DNA from 4 places in the Marvinbryantia sp. genome. Region 4 is predicted to be linked to each of the others. Evidence: riboswitches for the same ligand, from Rfam matches in the RefSeq annotation. Region 4 holds a riboswitch; each other region holds the start of a gene.
The links. Region 4 has a riboswitch for cobalamin ahead of ACLU9Q_RS15445 (L-lactate dehydrogenase). Riboswitches for the same ligand answer to the same signal wherever they lie in the genome.

Region 1 (5,040 bases), on a different contig from region 4:
TCCCGGATAATCTCCACCTGCCGGGTGCGGTAGCTTACTTTTTCTGCACTGAGCATAGGTCCGCCTCCCTTAAGATTTCCCGAAGGAATATTTCCGTACCCGTATCATCCACAGGAAGACAGGTGCTCCGAGCATGGAAGTAATAATGCCGATAGGAATTTCACTGGGCTGGTCGAGCATTCTGGCACCGACGTCCACCCAGACCAGGAAAATCGCTCCCAGCAGCGTGGAAATCGGAATCACCTTCCGGTGGTCCGCACCGACCATCGACCGCACGATATGCGGGATGACAAGTCCGACGAAACCGATGCTGCCGGTCACTGCCACTGCCGTTCCGGTCAGTGCCGCCGACAGAAAGACGGTGATTTTGCGCACGAGATTAATATTGATTCCCAGCGTCACCGCGCTGCTCTCTCCCATAAGAAGCGCGTTCATGGAGGTGGAGAGAGCATACAGGCACAGAAAGCCCGGTATCAGTACCACAAACAGGGGAAGAAGCTCTTCCCACTGGGCACTGGCTACGCTGCCAAGCGTCCAGAACGTCACCTCCCGGATTTTGCTGTCATCCGGGGCCTTGTAAATGAGAAAGTTTGAAAATGCGGTAAACATGGCGGAAATAGCCGTTCCCACCAGAACCAGCTTGATGGGCGCCACCTCTTTGCCGCTTTTCGCCATGTAATAAACAATTAAAATTGCCGCCATCGCGCCGATAAAAGCGCCGCCCTGGACAGAGTATGCGCCAAGGAAGGAGAGCGCTCCGGTGACAATGGCAAGTGAAGCGCCGAAGGTTGCGCCGGAGGATACGCCCAGCACATAGGGACTTGCCAGCGGATTTTTGGTAAATGACTGCATGGCGACGCCCGAAAGCGTCAGCGCCGCGCCTACCATAGCGCCCATCAGCACCCGCGGCGTCCGCAGATGCCAGACGATGTTCTGCGTGCTCATGCGGATATCTTCAACATCGCCTATGCCGGTCAGACGATGAAGAACCACCTGCCAGACCGTTTGGAAAGGGATGCTGACAGGTCCGATTCCGATGGCAAGAATCATCGACAGAATCAATAGTATTAGCAAGAACACGCAGGTTATCCCCACGTGTTCCCTCATGAATTTACATAACCGTTTCATATGAAATTATTCAAAACACTCCGGATGGAATGCCTGGGCAAATTTTTCAATCGTATCGCCCACACGGGTGCTGGCGAATACTTCCGGAAGCGTGATAACCAGGAAGTTTTCGTTCTTGATGGCAGTTACATCGGAAAGAGCTTCGTTGTCCAGCAGGAACTGGATTTTCTCGTCTGCGGTCGTATCGCCGTAATCATTGATGACGATAACCTCCGGGTCTGCCTCTACAACGGCTTCCCAGCTTACGGTGTTCCAGGTTTTTTCAAGGTCCTCAAATACATTGACGCCGCCTGCGTGACGCATCAGCTTTGAGGTGAAGTTGTTTCCGGGCGTGTAGGCGCCGCCGTCCATTTCGCAGTCAAAGTTGAATACCCGCACTTCCTCTGTACCGGCAATTTTCTCTTCTACTGCCGCAATCTGGGCTTTCATACCGTCTACGATTTCATTTGCTTTGTCTTCAACCTGGAAAATTTTGCCGAGGTTGTAAAAATCCTGATAAACATCTTCCACGTCGCAGCCAAGCTTGTAGCCTTCGATGGAAGAAAGGGACATGATGCCGTACTCGCTTAAGGCATCATGTGTGGCAATCGCCGTGTCAGAATCGCTGAAAGCAGAGCTTCTTCCATAGATGAAATCCGGTTCCAGGTCCAGAACTACCTCCAGGGACGGATAACCGTTGTTGTCGGAGATCACCGGCTTTGATTCGTATTCTTCGCGGTACTGCTCCGGAAGCTGGGCGTTGTTGTAGCAGGTTCCGATAATTTTGTCGCCGAGACCAAGCGCCATAAGCTGCTCTCCGGTGTTGGGATTGGTGCTGATTACACGCTCCGGAACATGTGTAAAGGTGACCTCCTGGTCGTCCTTTGTCACCAGCGTGAAAGGAAATACGTCGCCATCTGCGGCTTCTGCGCCGTCAGCTTCTGTCTCCGCAGCTTCGGTTTCCACAGCGGCTTCCTGTGTTTCGGCTTCTGTTTCCTCAGCAAAAGCTGCTGCCGGGGAGAGCGCCATTACGCCAGCCATAATCAGTGTCAGTAATTGGTTCCTTTTTTTCATCTTGCACCTCCATAGGTATTATGGTCGGGACTTTTGCCCCAACATCATGAAATGAGTGATTGGTTACTGGAAGTCCATAAAAAAGAATCGAGCCTGTCTTCACAGACAGGCATACCAGACAGACCGTTTTGTGCGCAGTAGTCCGGACCGGGCTTTGCAGACGACTGCATGAACCGGAAAAACGGAACTGCTGCGTGTGTCGTAGATACGAACAAATCTGCGAGGATGCTTTGCATGGAAGCTTCTTTCGCACAAGGCAGGCAGGTTTCCTGGCTCACAGATTTGCGCTTGTCCCTCCTTCTCACGGCATTCGCCGCAATGGATATCCGGGGAAGCTCCCTGCTCACAGTGACCGCATCGCTCAGGCTTTTCCTGATTCCCTCTCATTTCCGGATACGGAAATTCACCTGCTTTGTTTCGACAAAATTCATGATAGCATATAGCTGTCTGCTTTGCAAGAGAACTTTTTTGTTGATTTTATCTAATCCCAGATAATCAGATGCATGACTTTTTTGGCGGCTGTTACTATTCTTGAAGATAAATAACTTCTGGCAAGTTTTCTTTTGGAATAGCTCCATATGGGATTGCCCTGTGTCTGCTCAGACAGTAATTTAGTAAAAAACTGTTCCCAGCTGGCGTACTTTTCACTTTCGATATAATTTTCCGGTTTTTGGAGGATTGCAGATACATTTACATCCGGAATGGCATTTGTAGACAACAATAACCATTCAAAGGATTCCGGCGCGTATAGCGCTGCATTTTCTGCGCTGTCGAGATAGCGCATGATTTCGCGCATTTCTGAACCAAGCGCCGCCCCGTCTGCAATGACCAATATTTTTTGGGCGGTCGCTTCGGTATTCTTCAATACTTTCAGAATATTTGACTTTCCATTGGCAGATATGCATGAGATATTTTTCTGTCTGCACAACTCATTGAAAAATTCATATCCCGAATTTGAATCTTCTGTTATTACCAGATGCGGATTTATGCCGTCTGTTTCCGATATTTCTCCATAAAGATTATATATTTCGTTGTACTTCTGCTTCGCTTCGTGAAATTTTCCGGATTCACGGAAGCCGTATATTTCCCGGACACTGTAAGGAAGCATTGGCAGCTTTTCCCGTGTTGCGAGCACAAAGTAGTTATCTGATTTCAAAGCAAGCTCCGCGAATTTTTTTGAAGCCAGAAAGCGGCTGCCTTCATCAATAAAAATGATGGAACCGGATATGCCTTCCAACTGCCGCTCCCAGTCTTCGCTGTCTAATGTCCGGCAGGGAAGGTCGCAGGAGACCACAATGCCGCTGTCAGTACCGTATCTTCTGTAGTCACGGATAAAATCAATCAATACGGTTTTACCGGAGCCGCTGTCTCCAGTGAGAATGGTGATATTTCTTTTAATGGTAAAATCGTATCGGATTTTCTTTGATTCAACAATGATTCTGTGAGCGCCCTTCATAATATATTACTCCTGTTTCATTTTGTTCAGATATTCAGAGGCAACGGGAATCAGCTCTTTCATTGAATGCACGATTTCTCCGCCGTTCCCGACAACGATGGTGAATTTTGTGTCTTTCCCAAAATCCATCAGATGCCGGAGATTGATGGTCAGGTTTTTGCTTTCCGCTATCTTCAGAATCCATTTTGCGCAGTTATCCCCGCACGTGGAGGCGTTGAAAATTTTATCCGGTTCATTCAGCATAAGAAGCAGCGTTTTTACACCGCCGGATAATCTTTCGGGAGGAATCTGTCCCAATACCGGGCTCTGGATACATTCGCCGCTCAGAACATCTGATTTATCTATATCTTTAACCATCTGCTTTGCCAGAGCGGAATCGAACCATTCTGGCTCATAAGTATTTTTAAAATAGACAGCGGTATTGTAGACGCTGTTTTCCATATCTCCAAAAAAAATTGTCAGCATATAAGCACCTCTCTCTTGCTTTCTACGGATTATTTTAGCATTGAACCATTGTAAATGCAATCCGGGCATTTAAATCCGGTTCGGATACAGAAAGCGTTCCCGGATGAGGTATACGCCGCCAAGAAGCACGGAGGTGTCCTGCAGGGTGGAGGGCACCAGGCGGCAGTAGCCCTTCATGTTGTTGTGGAGCTGAGCCGCGATGTCGTCGCACAGTCCGGCGTGGCACATGGTGAGCGAGCTGTTGAGCACGATGATGTCCGGATTGAAGGTGTTCAGCAGATTGTTGATGCCGACAGACATATATTTGATAAACTGCTGCATGGCGCGCACAGCGGCAGGGTCGCCCTGGCGGTAAAGTCTGCCGTAGACCTCGGCGTTTACCGGATAGCCCTTTTGGGCGGAGAGCTCCGCAAACAGTGCGCGCTCGGAGGCATACTGCTCCAGACAGCCGTGATTGCCGCAGGGACAGGGACGTCCGTCCACTTCGATAATAGTATGACCAAATTCGCCGGCGTAGCCGTTTTTGCCTTTGACGAGCTGGTTTTTCATGATGATGCCGGCGCCGATACCGGAGTGGACGCTGATGTAGAGCATTTCATTGGTATCGTGGCAGTGCGCCCATTCGCCCAGCGCGGAAAGATTCGCCTCGTTTTCCATCACGACGGGTACGCCGTAGATATCGCCGAGGCGGGACACAAAATCGATATCTCCGAAAGAAGAATACGGAAGAAAAATGATTTTGTTATGATGGACAACGCCATGAATGCCGAGGGCGATGCCGAGAAGCCCGTAGCGCGTCTTCGGGAGAGCGTTTATCGCCTGGTCAATCCGTTCCTTTAAAAGAGGAAGCAGAAATTCCGTATTCTTCGGCGTGGGAAACTGTGTCAGACGGCAGTTGCCGCCCAGCAGGTTTGCCGTCATCAGGGTGATATTTTCTG
Region 2 (5,040 bases), on a different contig from region 4:
GATCGGTGAGGAGGAGCAGGCGGTCCTGGTGACGATGGGCAAGCCGAAGGCAGTGCCGGAGACCGGGCTGCATTTTAAGATTCCGCTGATCCAGTCAGTGCACAAGGTAAATACGACGATACAGGGCTTCCCGATCGGCTATGATATGGCGTCGAACAACAACGTCGAGGAAGAGAGTCTGATGATTACCTCGGACTACAACTTTATCAACGTGGACTTTTTCGTGGAGTATCGCATTACGGAGCCGGTGCAGTATCTGTACGCGGCGGGCGAGCCGGAGGTTATCCTGAAAAACATTGCCCAGAGTGCGATCCGTACCGTGGTCGGCAGCTACCAGGTGGACGACGTGCTGACAACGGGAAAGAGTGAGATCCAGGCGAAGATCAAGGATCTGATCACGCAGAAGCTGGAGGAGCAGGACATCGGCATTCAGCTCGTGAACATTTCCATGCAGGATTCCGAGCCGCCGACAGCGGAGGTCATCCAGGCATTTAAGGCAGTGGAGAACGCGAAGCAGGGCAAAGAAACGGCGCTCAACAATGCGAATAAGTACCGCAATGAGCAGCTTCCGGAGGCGGAGGCGCAGGCGGACCAGATCATCAAAGAAGCGGAGGCACAGAAGCAGACACGCATCAATGAGGCGGAAGCGCAGGTGGCGAGATTTAACGCCATGTACGAGGAATACCGCAAGAATCCGGTGGTTACAAAACAGCGTATGTTCTATGAGACGATGGAAGAGGTGCTGCCGGGCATGAAGGTCGTGATCGACAGCGGAAGCGGCGTGCAGAAGATCCTGCCGCTGGATTCCTTCACGGAGGAGACGGCGGATGAACAGACAGGCAGTGCACAGGCGCAGACAGAAGCTTCAGAGGAAGGAGGAAGATAATTATGAAGAAAATTGGCATTATTGCAGCGGCGGGCGCGGTGCTGGCAGTCGTTCTGCTCGGTTCATCCATCGTGGTGACAGAAAAAGATGAATACAAGCTGATCCGTCAGTTTGGAAAGGTTGTAAGCGTAGTGGATGAGGAGGGCATCAGCTTTAAGGTGCCGTTTGTGCAGGAGGCGTCGACGCTGCCGAAAAAAATCCTTCTTTACGATCTGACGCCGTCGGACGTTATCACGAAGGAAAAGAAAACAATGATCAGCGACAGCTACGTGCTCTGGCGCATCAGCGATCCTCTGAAATTTGCACAGTCGCTGAATTCTTCTATGACGAACGCCGAGAACCGTATCAACACGGCGGTGTACAATGCAACGAAAAACACCATCGGCAGCCTGTCCCAGGACGAAGTCATCAGCGGGCGCGGCGGCAGGCTCTCCGAGGCGGTGATGGCGAGCGTCGGCGATAATCTGGCGCAGTACGGCATTGAGCTGCTGGAGTTCGATATGAAGCAGCTTGACCTGCCGGACGACAACAAGTCGTCGGTGTACGAGCGTATGATCTCCGAGCGCAACAACATTGCGGCGACCTACACGGCGGAGGGAAATTCCGAGGCGAAGGTCATCCGCAACACGACGGACAAGGAGGTTGCAATCCAGATTTCCGATGCGAAGCGGCAGGGCGAGATCCTGGTCGCGGAGGGCGAGGCGGAGTACATGAGGATTCTGGCGGACGCCTACTCGGATGAGGACAAGACCGATTTCTATTCCTATGTGAGAAGTCTCGATGCACTGAAAGCCTCCATGACCGGGGAAAACAAAACGATTGTGCTGCCGGAGGATTCACCGATCGCGCAGGCGTTTACCGGAGAATAAATGAAAAAACATGAAAATCTTTTGCATTTTTCTGGACAAGTGAAAGATATTGGTCTATAATGTATGACGTAAAATTAAATAACATTTGCTGGTTTGAAGCCAGCCGTTGCAAGTTCCGCAAGGATTAATAGAGAAACCGGTGAAAGTCCGGTACGATCCCGTCACTGTGATAGCGAGTCTGAGAGCATTTATGTCACTGGATTTTGATAAAGAAGATCTGGGAAGGCGCTTTTGGGCGATGAACTTAAGTCAGGAGAACTGCTTGCGATTGTTTTTCGTTTGATTCTTACGGTCGATAAGAAGCAGCAAGTATTTTGTATGTGAAATTGTGCCCGTATCAGTCTGTGATACGGGCTTCTTATTTTTGTGATTTTTCATGAAAAATGGGCGGGAGGCGCAGGGCGCGTTCCGTTTGCATACAGAAAGCTACATAGTTACATGTTACGATGCCGCAGGGAGAAAGAACGATCCTGCGGCTGTTTTGTTTTAAACCGGAAGATGTAGGAAGGAGAAAAAATGTCAAAGAAACAAATTGGAAAAAGGCTTCTGCAGATTCTGGTAGTTCTGATCGGCGTCAGTTTTTTCACCTTTGCGCTCACCTATCTTTCCCCTGGCGACCCGGCGGAGATCATGCTGACAGAATGCGGAAATCTGCCGACACCGGAGCTTCTGGAGCAGACCAGGCATGAGCTGGGACTTGACCAGCCGTTTCTGGTGCAGTACGGAAACTGGCTGAAGGGTGTCCTGACAGGCGATATGGGAACCTCCTATGCCTTTAAGATCCCGGTGGCGGAGAAGCTGATGAAGTGCTTCTGGCCGACAATGAAGCTGTCGTTGTTTGCGCTTCTTCTGATGATTGTATTTTCGATTCCCTGCGGGATCCTGTCGGCAGTCTATCAGAACAAATGGCCGGACTATCTGATACGCGGCATCACCTTTATGGGCGTATCCATCCCGAGCTTCTGGATCGGGCTTGTGCTTCTGAGCATTTTCGGCGTGCAGCTCCGCTGGGTGAATGTGGCGGGCGGCACGACAGACTTTAAGGCGATGATCCTGCCGGCGGTCACGCTGGCGATGTCCATGTCCTCCAAGTATACCCGGCAGGTGCGCAACGCAGTTCTGGAGGAGCTGCGGCAGGACTATGTGACAGGCGCAAGAATGAGAGGAATGAAAGAAAGTGTAATTCTCTGGAAGCATGTGCTGCCAAATGCAATGCTGCCCATCGTTACCCTGCTGGGGCTTTCGCTGGGGTCTCTGCTTGGAGGTACGGCGGTCGTGGAGATTATCTACAACTGGCCGGGTATGGGAAGCATGGCGATCAAAGCGATTTCCTGCCGCGATTATCCGATGGTACAGGGGTACGTGCTGGTAATTGCAATACTGTATATGGTGATTAACATTTTGGTTGATCTGTCCTATACCTGGCTCGACCCAAGAATCAAGGAGGTCAACTGACATGAAAAAGAAGAACTTTTTTCTGGAGCATAAACAGTTTACCATTTTCTTTATTCTGGCGCTGGCAATCGCGGGCGTGGCGATTTTCGCTCCCTGGATCGCGCCGAAGGACCCGCTGGAAGCTGTTATGACGGATTCTCTGAAGGCTCCCTGCAAGGAATATCCGCTGGGCGCCGATAAGCTGGGAAGAGATCTGCTCTCCAGGGTAATCTACGGCACCAGAACCTCTCTGGTATACACGCTGATTCTGGTGGCGACGATTTTTGTTACGGGAACGGTGCTGGGTATTATCGCGGGCTATTTCGGCGGCTGGATCGACCAGATCATCATGCGCGTTGCCGATATGATGATTTCCTTTCCGGGAATGATCCTCGCAATCGCGATTGCCGGAATGCTGGGTGCGAGCCTCCGAAACGGCGTTATCGCCATTACGGCGGTGAGCTGGCCCAAATATGCCCGTCTGGCGCGCAGTATGGTTTTAAAGCTGAAACGGAATCTGTACGTGGAGGCTGCTGTGGTAAACGGTACCAGTACGGCAAAAATTTTGTGGAGGCACATCCTTCCCAACATGCTGACGACCATGACGGTGACAGCGGCGGCGGATATGGGAACGATGATGCTGGAGCTGGCATCGCTCTCCTTCCTCGGTTTTGGCGCGGTGGCGCCCACGCCGGAATGGGGACTGATGCTGAACGAAGGAAGAACCTATATGGCGAAAGCTCCGTGGCTGATGATCGCGCCCGGTATCGCTATTGTAATTGTAGTAGTTGTATTTAATATGCTCGGCGACAGCATCCGTGACATTCTGGACCCGAGACAGGAAAATTAGAGGAGGAAGAACAAATGAAGGTAAGAAAGATGAAAAAATTAGCGGCGGCAGTGGCAGTTGCCGCAGCCGTAATGGCGGCAGGGACGGCGGCTTCCGCGGCGGGAACCATGACGATCGGCGTGACCAGCTTTGCAGATACGCTGGAGCCGACGGAGCAGTACTTCAGCTGGGTAATTTCCCGTTACGGCGTCGGACAGGGTCTGACAAAATTTGATGCGGAGGGCAACATGGTTCCGTGTCTGGCGACAGAGTGGAGCAACAGCGAGGACGGAAAAACATGGACCTTCACCATCCGTGAAGGCGTAAAATTCTCCAACGGCAACGATATGACGCCGGAGCTGGTGAAGGCTTCCCTGGAGAGGACCTTTGAAATGTCCAACCGTGTGCCGGAATTCTTCGATGTGGCAAGCGTTGAGGTGGATGGACAGAACCTGATTTTCAATCTGAACAGAGCAAACGCAAACATGGCAGGCTGCCTTGCGGACCCGCTGTTCCTGATCATGGACACCAGCATTGACAATTCCAATATTGCCATGTCCGGTCCTGTCTGCACTGGTCCTTATGCTTTCCAGTCCTTCGACCCGGCGGGTGATACGGTTGTGGTGCGCAACGAGTATTACTGGGAAGGCGAGGTTCCGAACGACAGCGTGACGCTGCGCATCATCGGCGACCAGACGACCCGTTCGATGGCGCTTCAGTCCGGCGAGATCGACGTGGCATATAATCTGAAGACAGAAAACGTATTCGAATTTGACGGCAACGATGCCTACACCATCCAGTCTTTGGAATCCCTGCGCTCCACCTATGCATTTATGAACCAGAACGGTGCACTGGGCGATCTGGCACTCCGTCAGGCGCTGCTGCGCGGTCTTGACAAGGAAACCTACACAAGCGTACTTCTGGAGGGTGGCGCTACCCCGGCAAAGGCTCCGGTTCCGCCGACACTGGATTACGGTTATGACGAACTGAACGACGCCAATGCTTATGACCCGGAGGGCGCA
Region 3 (5,040 bases), on a different contig from region 4:
AATTATCACGATTAAGCTGATGGATTATATGCCGCTGTGGGCGGCGATCCTGGCGGCGGTTGCCTGCGGGGCGCTGGTTGGTTTTGTCAATGGCTTTCTGGTCGTACGGCAGAAAACGGAGCCGTTTATCATCACGCTCGGCATGGGAATGCTGCTCAAAGGCATTGCCCAGCAGATTACCGACGCGCATCCGGTTCCGGCAAAAAATCTGTCGTTCATGAAAATTGCCAACGGAAAGCTGATCGCCGGGATACCGAATCTGATCATTATCATGCTGGTGATGCTGGTGCTCTTTTTCTGCATTCTGCGGTTTACTTCTTTTGGCAGAAACTGCTATGCGATCGGCGGCGATTATAACGTAGCCGCGCAATCCGGCATCAAGGCGGAAAAAATAAAGTGGATGACCTTTGTGATCTGCGGGGCGATGGCCGCTTTCTGCGGCGTACTGCTCTCCTCACGGCTGAACACCGGCTCGTCCATTTACGGAGACAGCACCGCGCTGTCTGTGAACTGCGGCTGTGTGGTAGGCGGCACTTCTTTTGCAGGCGGCGTCGGCGGGATCGGGCAGTCCTTTGTGGGCCTGCTTGCAATACAGCTTCTGGAGAACTGCATGAATATGCTCGGCATCAGCGCTTACATTCAGCAGGTGTGCAAGGGCATCATTATTTTGCTGATTCTCTGGGCGGATAATTATGCGCAGAAAAGAAAGGCGGAGGCAGTATGAAAAATGCGTGGTATCTTGCGATCGACGGCGGGGGAACGAAAACGGAGTATCGTCTGCTTGACGGACAATTCCGGGCGGCGGAGCGCTGCCTGGGCGGATGCGTGAATCATGATTTCCTGCCGGGCGGATGGGAGGATACGGCGCGTGAGCTGAGGAGCGCGATCGCTGACCTGCTTGGGCGAAGAGGGCTGCAGATCGGTGATATTACGGATACGGTGGCGGGGTTGTCCGGTGTTGACAGCCGCACAGATCAGATAAATATTGAGCGCTGCCTGCGGGATATCGGGCTTACGCGGTTCCTGGTGTGCAACGATGGTTTCCTGCCTGTAAAGGCGGAGTGCAATGGCTGGGGAATCGCCTATAACTGCGGGACAGGCGTATGCTGCTGCGGGATCAGTGAAGAGAGCAGGATGATAAAGAGCGCCGGACTGGATGAGTGGTCCGGGGATGCCGGAGGCGGCAGATGGATTGCCGTGCACCTTTTCCGGGCGGTGTATCAGCGCCTTTTCCTGCATGGGGAGAATACGTATCTGACGGCGGCGTATCAGCAGAAATTCGGATGCCGGAGCGAGGAGGACATTCTTGATTCGCTGACGCTTCTGAAGGATCCGACAGAGCATCCGGAGGCGGCAAGAGCAGCGGTGGAGCTGTTCTTTGCGGCGTTGGAACAAAAGGATGAGGACGCGCAGACTCTGGCAGAGGAAATGACGGACTGCACGGCAGAAAATATCAGCGTGGTCTGCCGCAAGCTTGGCTTTGCACAGGCGCAGATCCCGGTTGTACTTACCGGCTCTGTCCACACAAAGGCGGCGAACCGGACATATCTGGACTTACTGGAGAAAAGGGTCCAGAAGGCGATGGACGGGCGCGCGGAAATTTTTCCGGCATCAAAAGAGCCTGTTGCGGGCGCGCAAAAGTGGCTTGAGGAGCGGGCAGCCAATGCTTCGGGATCTGCTTGACACATCTGGCAGAAAATGTTATAGTTTTAACAAATAAATAAAAATCTTTATAAGGGTTCAGATGAGGATCTGATGAAAAGGGAAGCGGGGTGAAAATCCCCCACAGCAGCCACTACTGTAATTGCGGACAAGAAACGAAGGAACCACTGCCTTTGGCGGGAAGGTGTTTTGCGGATGAAGCAGAAGTCAGGAGACCTGCCTTTATAATATGCAGAAGTATTTCCGGGCAAGGGGAAAGAAAGCTGTTGCAACTGAAACGGCAGGAGACTTTTTCGATCTTGGAAAGGTCTCTTTTTTTATTCCCGCGAGGGTCAAATACGCCGCCCCCTGGGCGGAAAGAACAAGCAGGTCGTGCCCCGCAGCTTGCTGCAGGGTATTTGACTAAAATAAAAAAGCAAAGGAGAAAAAGTATGAAGCACATGAAAAAACTGGCAGCACTGCTTTGCTGCACATTTCTTTCGGCAGCAGTGTTTGCGGGAGTAAGCGCAGAAGAAGCAGAGAACAAGGAGACAATTACCCTTACGGACAATGCGGGCAGAGAGGTGGAACTGCCGTATCCGGTATCTACGTGCGTGGTGGCGAACCGCTACAACAGCGAACTGATCCGTGCGTGCGGAGCGATCGATCACATTATTTCAGTGGATAGCAATACGGCGCAGGACAGAGAATACTGGGGGATGTTTGACCCGGACAATGTTATCGGAAAGAGCCAGACCGAGCTGAACTATGAAAAGATTGCGGAGCTGGACCCGGATGTACTTATTCTGCCGGACAACGGTTCCTATGAAGAGGCAGAGGGACAGCTGGAGCCGTTTGGGATCAAGGTTTTTGTGATTTCGGGATACGATACGTCGGATTTTAAAAATCAGGTAGAGAACATTGGAAAAATGTTTGATGTCGAGGAATCGGCGCAGGAGTTCTACAATTACTTTAATGACAAGCTGGAGTACATCAACACGCAGCTGGAGGGGCAGGAGAAAAAGACGGTTTATTTTGAATCGACTACCGATTATAATACGACCCTGCCGGGAGATTTCTTCTACGATATGATTGCCTATGCCGGCGGAGAAAATATTTTTGCGACAGATTTTGAAAATATCTCCAAGAGTGACGTAGATCCGGAGGAAGTGATCGTGCGCGACCCGGATGTGATCATTAAGCTGATCACGCCGGAAAAGGCAAATGCAGGCACCGGTTTATACGAGCCGCCGACAAAAGAGGACTTTATTAACTGCTACGAGAATCTGATTTCCCGTGCGGGATGGGATGAGATCACCGCGGTGAAGAATGATGATATTTATTTTATGACACAGTTCAGCCACGGCGGCGCCTGCAAGCTGGTAGGAACGATGTATGTGGCAAAGATGCTCTATCCGGATCTGCTGCCGGATCTGGATCCGGACGAGGTATTCCGCGCATGGATGGAGGACTTCCAGGGGTTTGAAAACGTGGAGGGACACTTCTACAGCGCATCTGAGCTGAAGCAATGAGCGGAAAAGAAATTGCAAAGCGGTACGAGGTTTCTGCGCGCAGAAACTGGCTGCTGATCATTTTGTGTCTGATATTGACAGTCATTCTGGCTCTGGTATTTACGGCGATGGGCGCGGCGGATACCAGCGTGGCGGATGTGTGCAGAGCGGCGGCCGGCTGGCTGCGGGGTGAGGAACCGGGCAAGCAGGAAAAGGTGATCCTTTTCCTGCGGCTCCCAAGGGTTGTGATGGCGGTGCTCGCAGGCTTCGGACTTTCCGTATCCGGAGCGGCGATGCAGGGAGTGACGAGAAATTCTCTGGTCAGCCCCTTTACTATTGGTATTTCCAACGCGGCGGCATTTGGCGCATCGCTTTCTATCGTGTTTGGCATGGGGCTGTTTGCCGGTACAGAAGCCGGTATCGTGCTGAACGCATTTATATGGGCAATGGGATGTACGGTGCTGGTATACATGATCTCTCTCAAGGTCGGAATGGGACCGGAAGCGATCGTTCTGACGGGAATTGCGCTGAATTACCTGTTTAGCGCAGCTACCTCAACCATTGAATTTTTTGCCAGCGAACATAAGCTGGCGCAGGTAGTGCAGTGGGCGTTCGGGTCTTTGAACGGCGCGCAGTGGCAGGAAGCGGGAACGGTAGCTGTGGTAGTACTTGTTTGTCTGATCCTGCTTTATTTTCATGCTCCTGCGCTGAATGTAATGTCCTCCGGGGACGACGAGGTGGCGAAATCTCTGGGTATCCGTGTGGAAGCTGTGCGCGTGCAGGTGGGGATCCTTTCTGTGCTGATGACGGCTGCGGTGATCAGCTTTACCGGTGTGATCGGATTTGTCGGTCTGGCAGGACCGCATATCGCACGCATGATCATCGGAAATGATCATCGCTATCTGCTGCCGTTTTCGGCAGTGACGGGCGCGATTCTGATGTTGGTTGCCGATACGATCGGGCGGCTGATTCTGGCGCCGGTCACGATCCCGGTTGGAATCATCATTTCATTTTTGGGCGTCCCGATCTTTATCAATTTGATTTTATCAAAACGAAAGGGGTATTTCCAATGAGTCTGAAAGTGGAGAATATTTCGTTTCGCTACGGAAAGCGGCTGATCCTAGATGATATCTCTTTTTCCGTTGCTACGGGCAGTGTGATGGCACTGCTTGGGCAGAATGGAACCGGGAAGACCACGCTGTTAAAGTCACTGTGCAGCATTCTGGAGCCTTTTGCGGGAAAAAGCTGTGTGGATGGAGAGAATCTCTTTGAAATGCCGGTCGGGAAGCGCGCAAAGTATGTGGCGTATGTACCGCAGCATATGGGCAATATTTTTCCGGTCCGTGTGGTGGATGCGGTCATGATGGGGAGGATGCCGTTTGTCCGCTTTAATCCGGGAAAAAAGGACAAGGAGCTGGTATATGAGCTGATCGAGAAGATGGAGCTGGAGCGGTATGCGTTTACAAAAATTACAGAGCTGAGCGGCGGAGAGCGGCAGCGCGTATTTATTGCAAGGGCGCTGGCGCAGCAGCCGCAGATCCTGCTGCTGGATGAACCGACCAGCAGCATGGATATGAAAAACCAGCTTCATACCATGGAGATCGTCAGACAGCTTTCCGGGGAGGAACAGCTTACCGTAGTAATTTCAATCCATGATCTCAATCTGGCGGCAATGTTCTGCGATCAGTTTTTGATGCTGAAGGATGGAAAGATATTTTCCCTTGGTTCGGCGGAAAAGGTGATCACAGAGGAAAACATCCGGGAAGTATACGGAGTAAGCACGGAAATTATGCCGATTGACGGCTGCCGTCACATGGTTTTAAAACGCACGGTATGACGGCGGCGAAAACTATAGAAAAGAGAAATAAAAGAACCCGAACGCAGTTTT
Region 4 (5,040 bases):
GTTTGATGTCCATTTCATCATATGAGGGGCAGGTTGCGGAACATTTTCCGCATTTCATACATTTTAAAGGATTGACGCCGCTGATTTCCTGAATCAGCTCCGCCTGCTTTTTTGCGGTCTTGTTCACTTCGCCACCTCCTCTTTGACACCGAGCGCCTCTGCGAGAAGCTCTGTAAAATAGTATACCGGAAGCTTTCCGTTCGTGCTCTTGTTCAGGTTGTACAGGCACAGGGGACAGGCGGTGATCAGCATTTCTGCGCCGAAGCCGGACGCACTCTCCATAATCGTGTCGCACATGTTCTTTGAAAGCTCTTTTTCCTTCAAGGAAATATAGCCGCCGCAGCATTCGTTGCGGTATGGGTAAATAACAGGCTCTGCTCCGATGGCACGGATGAAATCCTCGATAATCGTGGGATTTTCCGGATTGTCAAACGCCATCACGCTGCCCGGACGCAGAAGCAGACAGCCATAATAGGCGCCGATTTTTCTGCCCGTAAGCGGATTTACCACTTTTTTCTTCAGTTCATCAAACCCAACGCGGTCTCTTAAAACCTCCAGATAATGCAGCACCGTCGTCTCCCCGGCGTAGGGAGTCTCAAGCTGCATATAATTGTTTGCCCTTGTGCGGATGTCCTCCACATGCTTCATGTCATCATTCACGCGCTTGATGACATGATGACAGGCGGAACAGAGCGTAACAAGCTCCTGACCCTTTTCCTTTGCCTCGTTCAGCGCGCGTACAGAAGAAAGCTTCGTGGCAATCTCATCGCTTCCCAGCGGATAAACGCCGCCGCAGCACTGCCAGTTTTCAATCTCCTCCAGCTCAAAGCCGAGCGCACGCGCCGAAGCTCTTGCATAGGCATCCAGGTCTTTCGCCTTCGTCCGCAAGGTACATCCCGGATAATAACTGTATTTCATAGTTCCTCCTAATATTTGTGTTACGATGCTTTCAGATTTCTTTGTGAATTACAGAACACTTTGCCCGGCATCATAATTCGATCTGCGCGATAACGTCCTTGAGCACCTTTGCGCTTGCGCGCAGCTTCTCCGTCTCTTCCTTGTTCATGCGCATCGGTACCTTCCCGCGGATACCGTTCGGTCCCACCAGCGTAAGCGTACTGAGACATACATCTTCAATACCGTACTCGCCGTGCATCATGGAGGAAACCGTTGCGATGGAATCAGAGGACGCTACCAGGATATCGCACAGCTTGCAGACAGCAGCGGAGATCGCATAGAAGGTTGCTCCCTTATTTGCAATAATCTTTCCGCCGGATTTGTGTACGTACTCTGTCATTGCCTCTTTGTCAAGCTCGTCGATATCCTCCCCGCGGGACTTCATCATCTCATAGTATTCGCTGATATGCGCGCCGGAAATATAAGCGCCCGTCCACGGGATAAAGGAAGAATCACCGTGCTCGCCAAATACATACGCATGGATATTTTTCTGTGCCACGCGGAAATGCTCAGAAAGACCGCAGCGCAGACGCGCCGTGTCGAGGATCGTACCGGAACCGATGATCTGATTCTCCGGGAGTCCGGAAATTTTTGTAAACACGTAGGTCATGATGTCCACCGGGTTGCTCACAATGATGTAGAGCGCTTTCGGCGCTGCCTTTACAATTTCCGGCGTAATCTGCTTCAGAATGTTTACATTCGTCTGAGTGAGTTCGATTCTGGACTGTCCCGGCTTTCTTGCTACGCCGGAGGTAATGATAACGATGTCGGAATCCTTCGCATCCTCATACTCGCCTCCAACAATGGACACCGGATCGCGGAAGCAGGTACCCTGCTCAATATCCATCACCTCACCGTCCACCTTTTCCTTGTTGATGTCGATCAGAACGAGTTCTGATGCGATATCTCTCTGGGAAAGGGTATAGGCAATCGTTGCTCCTACGCTTCCTGCTCCAATAATCGTGATTTTGCTGCTCATAAATGTGTGATCTCCTTCCTTATAGAGGTATTCTTGTGCATGGTTCTTACAAAGAGAAAGCTCTCCCTCAGATTTTATAGAGGGATTTTTCAACTAAAAACGTCCACTGGACGTTTTTGTCGTATGCTTGGCAACAAAAAAGCGTCCGCTCCCCTTTGCAGACACACCAAATAAACCATAAGGTATCTTCCGGATACCCTATGACTGCCGGATGCTTGCGCTGTGTCTGGAGCACATCCATGTACCAGGCAGGTTTCCTGACTTACAGTTCGCCGTTCCCTTCACCTTCTCACATTCTTTGGGGATGCAATGGTTACTGAAGTTCACTCCCTGAATACAGTGACCAGTTCGCTCAGGATTCTCACCTGATTCCCTTTTGCCAGAGCCTAAAACTACTCTCACCTGATACTGCACTATTCTTTTGCACATATCGAGAATATCATATTGTTATTTTTTTGTCAATACCAATATTGTTATTTTTTTGACAATATAAGCCATTTATGATAATGTCCTAGTATACCACATATGAAAATGTCCCGGATGTGGTAAAATATCCTCTATCTATTTTAGATTGGAGGAAATCATTATCAGAAAGGTAATACTTACAATGGATGAACAGAAAAAATACGAAGTGATCAAATCTCTGGCAGATCACCCGGATGGGAATAAGGACAGGGCTGCCCTCACCCTTGGCTGCACCAAACGCCATATCAACCGTATGCTGGCTGGATACCGCAAAGAAGGAAAGGCTTTCTTTATCCATGGCAATAGGGGACGTAAACCGTCCACCAGCATCCCTGACGAGACCCGCAATCGCATCATCGATCTCTACCTTACAAAATATTTTGATGCTAATTTCCAGCATTATTCAGAACTCCTTGAGGCCCATGAACACATCTGCGTCTCACCTTCTTCTGTAGCTAAGATCCTGGAAAGTAAATATATTCTTTCTCCGAAAGTTACAAAGGCCAAGAAAAAGCGTATGGAAAAGGAGCTTCAGGATAAAAAGAAAAGTGCCTGCAGCCTGAAAGAAGCCGCTGTGCTCCAAACCAATCTCGTAGCGGTTGAAGATGCTCATTCAAGACGTCCAAGATGTGCTTATTTTGGGGAACTGCAGCAGATGGACGCAACTCCCTATGAATGGATCCCCGGGCAGGTATGGCACCTCCACCTGGCTATTGACGATGCTACCGGCCGGGTCACCGGAGCCTGGTTTGACACGCAGGAAACCTTAAAGGGCTACTATCACGTATTCCACCAGATCCTGACCACCTACGGCATCCCTTACAGGATCTTCACAGACCGCCGTACGGTATTTACCTATAAAAAGAAAAACTCCCCATCTCTTGATGAGGATACCTATACCCAATTCGCTTATGCCTGCAAGCAGCTTGGTGTTCAGCTGGAATCCAGCAGTGTCCCGCAGGCCAAAGGCCGCGTAGAACGCCTCAACCAGACACTACAGTCGCGCCTGCCAATCGAATTACGATTAGCAGGGATCACGACCATAGATGCTGCCAATGAATTCCTCCACTCATACATAAAAGAATTCAATGAGAAGTTCGCGCTTCCCCTTAATGGTATCAAATCTGTGTTTGAAACGCAACCGGAAAATGAAAAAATCAACCTGGTTCTCGCTGTCCTGACAGAACGGACCGTGGATTGCGGGCATGCGATCCAGTTCCGGCACCGCCATTACCGGATGCTGGACGCCAGAGGGAAACAGGTACATTACCGCAAAGGCACAAAAATAATGGTTATCCAGGCTTTTGACGGAAGCCTTTTCTGCTGTGTCAATGACAAGGATGTCCATGCACTGGAGGAGATCCCCGAACATATGGAAAGATCCCGGGATCTGGATGCAGACTATCAGCCGCCCAAAGCAAAAAGACATTATATTCCGCCAATGAGCCATCCCTGGCGCAGCAAAACTTTCCAGAAATTCGTAAAGACACAGGAGCACCATCTAATGGATGACGTTCCAGCATAAAAAGCAGCAGAAAAAGATGATAGGTATATACCTACCGAAAGGAGAGATCACATGAGGGACTGGATCGACTGCATCGAAGCGCATACAAAAGCACAGAAAAAATATGATAAAGAACATACACAGGGAATTTACTTAAAACTGAACCTCCGCACAGACCTTGATATCATCCGCTGGTTTTGGGAACAGCCGTCAAAACAGGGAGCCGTAAAACGGCTGATCCGTGAGGAGATCGCCCGAAAAAAGGCGGAAGGAACAGGGAGCGGAGGCGTTGTCAGGAGAACCGTGGAATAATGGGGTTGGGGCCCCGTTATGCCGCGAAAGTCTCTTGAGATAAGCCTCACGGAAAACGCTGTTTCTAAGGAGAAAGGATATATGCCCTTTCTCCTGCCCCCTGCGGGGCGGGTTCGGGCAGGGCCCGATTATGGGTCAAGGGACAGGTCCCTTGCGGGTTCTTAGGGCAGAGCCCTAAGCTTCCAGAGGACATCTGCCACGTAGCCATATGAAATCAGCACCGGAAAACCGGTGCTAATGTTTCAGTTTTTTCGGGACATTTTCAAAAATGCTTGACATACCAATATTGTTATTTTTTTGACAAAAAAGCGCAGCCCGCAGGCTGCGCCATCTTTTCTGATTTTTTTGCTGCTTTTTATAAGGTTCTCATCGCTGCTTCCACCACATGTCCGACGAGCACAGAGGTGGTTACACTGCCAACGCCGCCCGGTACCGGGGTGATCGCGTCTACGATCGGTTCAACGGCTGCGTAATCCACGTCGCCGCAGAGCTTGCCTTCCGCGTTTACGTTAATGCCGACGTCGATGATGGTCTGACCTTCTTTTACATACTCAGCGCCGACAACGCCTGCGCGTCCGGCAGCTACGATGATGATGTCAGCTTCTCTTGCAACGGACGGCATATCCACCGTTCTGGTGTGGCAGATGGTTACGGTTGCGTTTTTCTTTACCAGCATCATTGCCGCCGGTTTTCCGACAACAAGGCTTCTGCCGATAACAACTGCCTTTTTGCCGGTGCAGTCGATGCCGTAATGGTCAAGAATCTCCATACATGCCTGCGGGGTGCACGGCGGGAAACCGATCTTCTTACCGGTGAATACGCC

Region 1: another riboswitch for cobalamin. It lies ahead of ACLU9Q_RS13135 (ABC transporter substrate-binding protein); the one in region 4 lies ahead of ACLU9Q_RS15445 (L-lactate dehydrogenase).
Region 2: another riboswitch for cobalamin. It lies ahead of nikB (nickel ABC transporter permease); the one in region 4 lies ahead of ACLU9Q_RS15445 (L-lactate dehydrogenase).
Region 3: another riboswitch for cobalamin. It lies ahead of ACLU9Q_RS06635 (ABC transporter substrate-binding protein); the one in region 4 lies ahead of ACLU9Q_RS15445 (L-lactate dehydrogenase).

Annotation. Positions count from the first base shown of each region.
Region 1 covers NZ_JBKXTT010000011.1:37,238-42,277, forward strand. The annotation lists gene ACLU9Q_RS13125 (ABC transporter ATP-binding protein) at 1-56, opposite strand, end outside; gene ACLU9Q_RS13130 (FecCD family ABC transporter permease) at 70-1,095, opposite strand; gene ACLU9Q_RS13135 (ABC transporter substrate-binding protein) at 1,135-2,181, opposite strand; cobalamin riboswitch at 2,423-2,607, opposite strand; gene ACLU9Q_RS13140 (hypothetical protein) at 2,663-3,637, opposite strand; gene ACLU9Q_RS13145 (DUF4869 domain-containing protein) at 3,644-4,102, opposite strand; gene ACLU9Q_RS13150 (ROK family transcriptional regulator) at 4,172-5,040, opposite strand, start outside.
Region 2 covers NZ_JBKXTT010000001.1:347,399-352,438, reverse strand. The annotation lists gene hflK (FtsH protease activity modulator HflK) at 1-886, shown strand, start outside; gene hflC (protease modulator HflC) at 889-1,755, shown strand; cobalamin riboswitch at 1,849-2,036, shown strand; gene nikB (nickel ABC transporter permease) at 2,272-3,210, shown strand; gene nikC (nickel transporter permease) at 3,212-4,039, shown strand; gene ACLU9Q_RS01490 (ABC transporter substrate-binding protein) at 4,054-5,040, shown strand, end outside.
Region 3 covers NZ_JBKXTT010000004.1:276,622-281,661, forward strand. The annotation lists gene ACLU9Q_RS06625 (ABC transporter permease) at 1-724, shown strand, start outside; gene ACLU9Q_RS06630 (N-acetylglucosamine kinase) at 721-1,683, shown strand; cobalamin riboswitch at 1,720-1,901, shown strand; gene ACLU9Q_RS06635 (ABC transporter substrate-binding protein) at 2,094-3,173, shown strand; gene ACLU9Q_RS06640 (FecCD family ABC transporter permease) at 3,170-4,225, shown strand; gene ACLU9Q_RS06645 (ABC transporter ATP-binding protein) at 4,222-4,989, shown strand.
Region 4 covers NZ_JBKXTT010000015.1:18,757-23,796, forward strand. The annotation lists gene ACLU9Q_RS15435 (4Fe-4S dicluster domain-containing protein) at 1-127, opposite strand, end outside; gene ACLU9Q_RS15440 (CoB--CoM heterodisulfide reductase iron-sulfur subunit B family protein) at 124-918, opposite strand; gene ACLU9Q_RS15445 (L-lactate dehydrogenase) at 989-1,936, opposite strand; cobalamin riboswitch at 2,166-2,357, opposite strand; gene ACLU9Q_RS15450 (ISNCY family transposase) at 2,544-3,926, shown strand; gene ACLU9Q_RS15455 (hypothetical protein) at 3,978-4,217, shown strand; gene ACLU9Q_RS15460 (bifunctional 5,10-methylenetetrahydrofolate dehydrogenase/5,10-methenyltetrahydrofolate cyclohydrolase) at 4,573-5,040, opposite strand, start outside.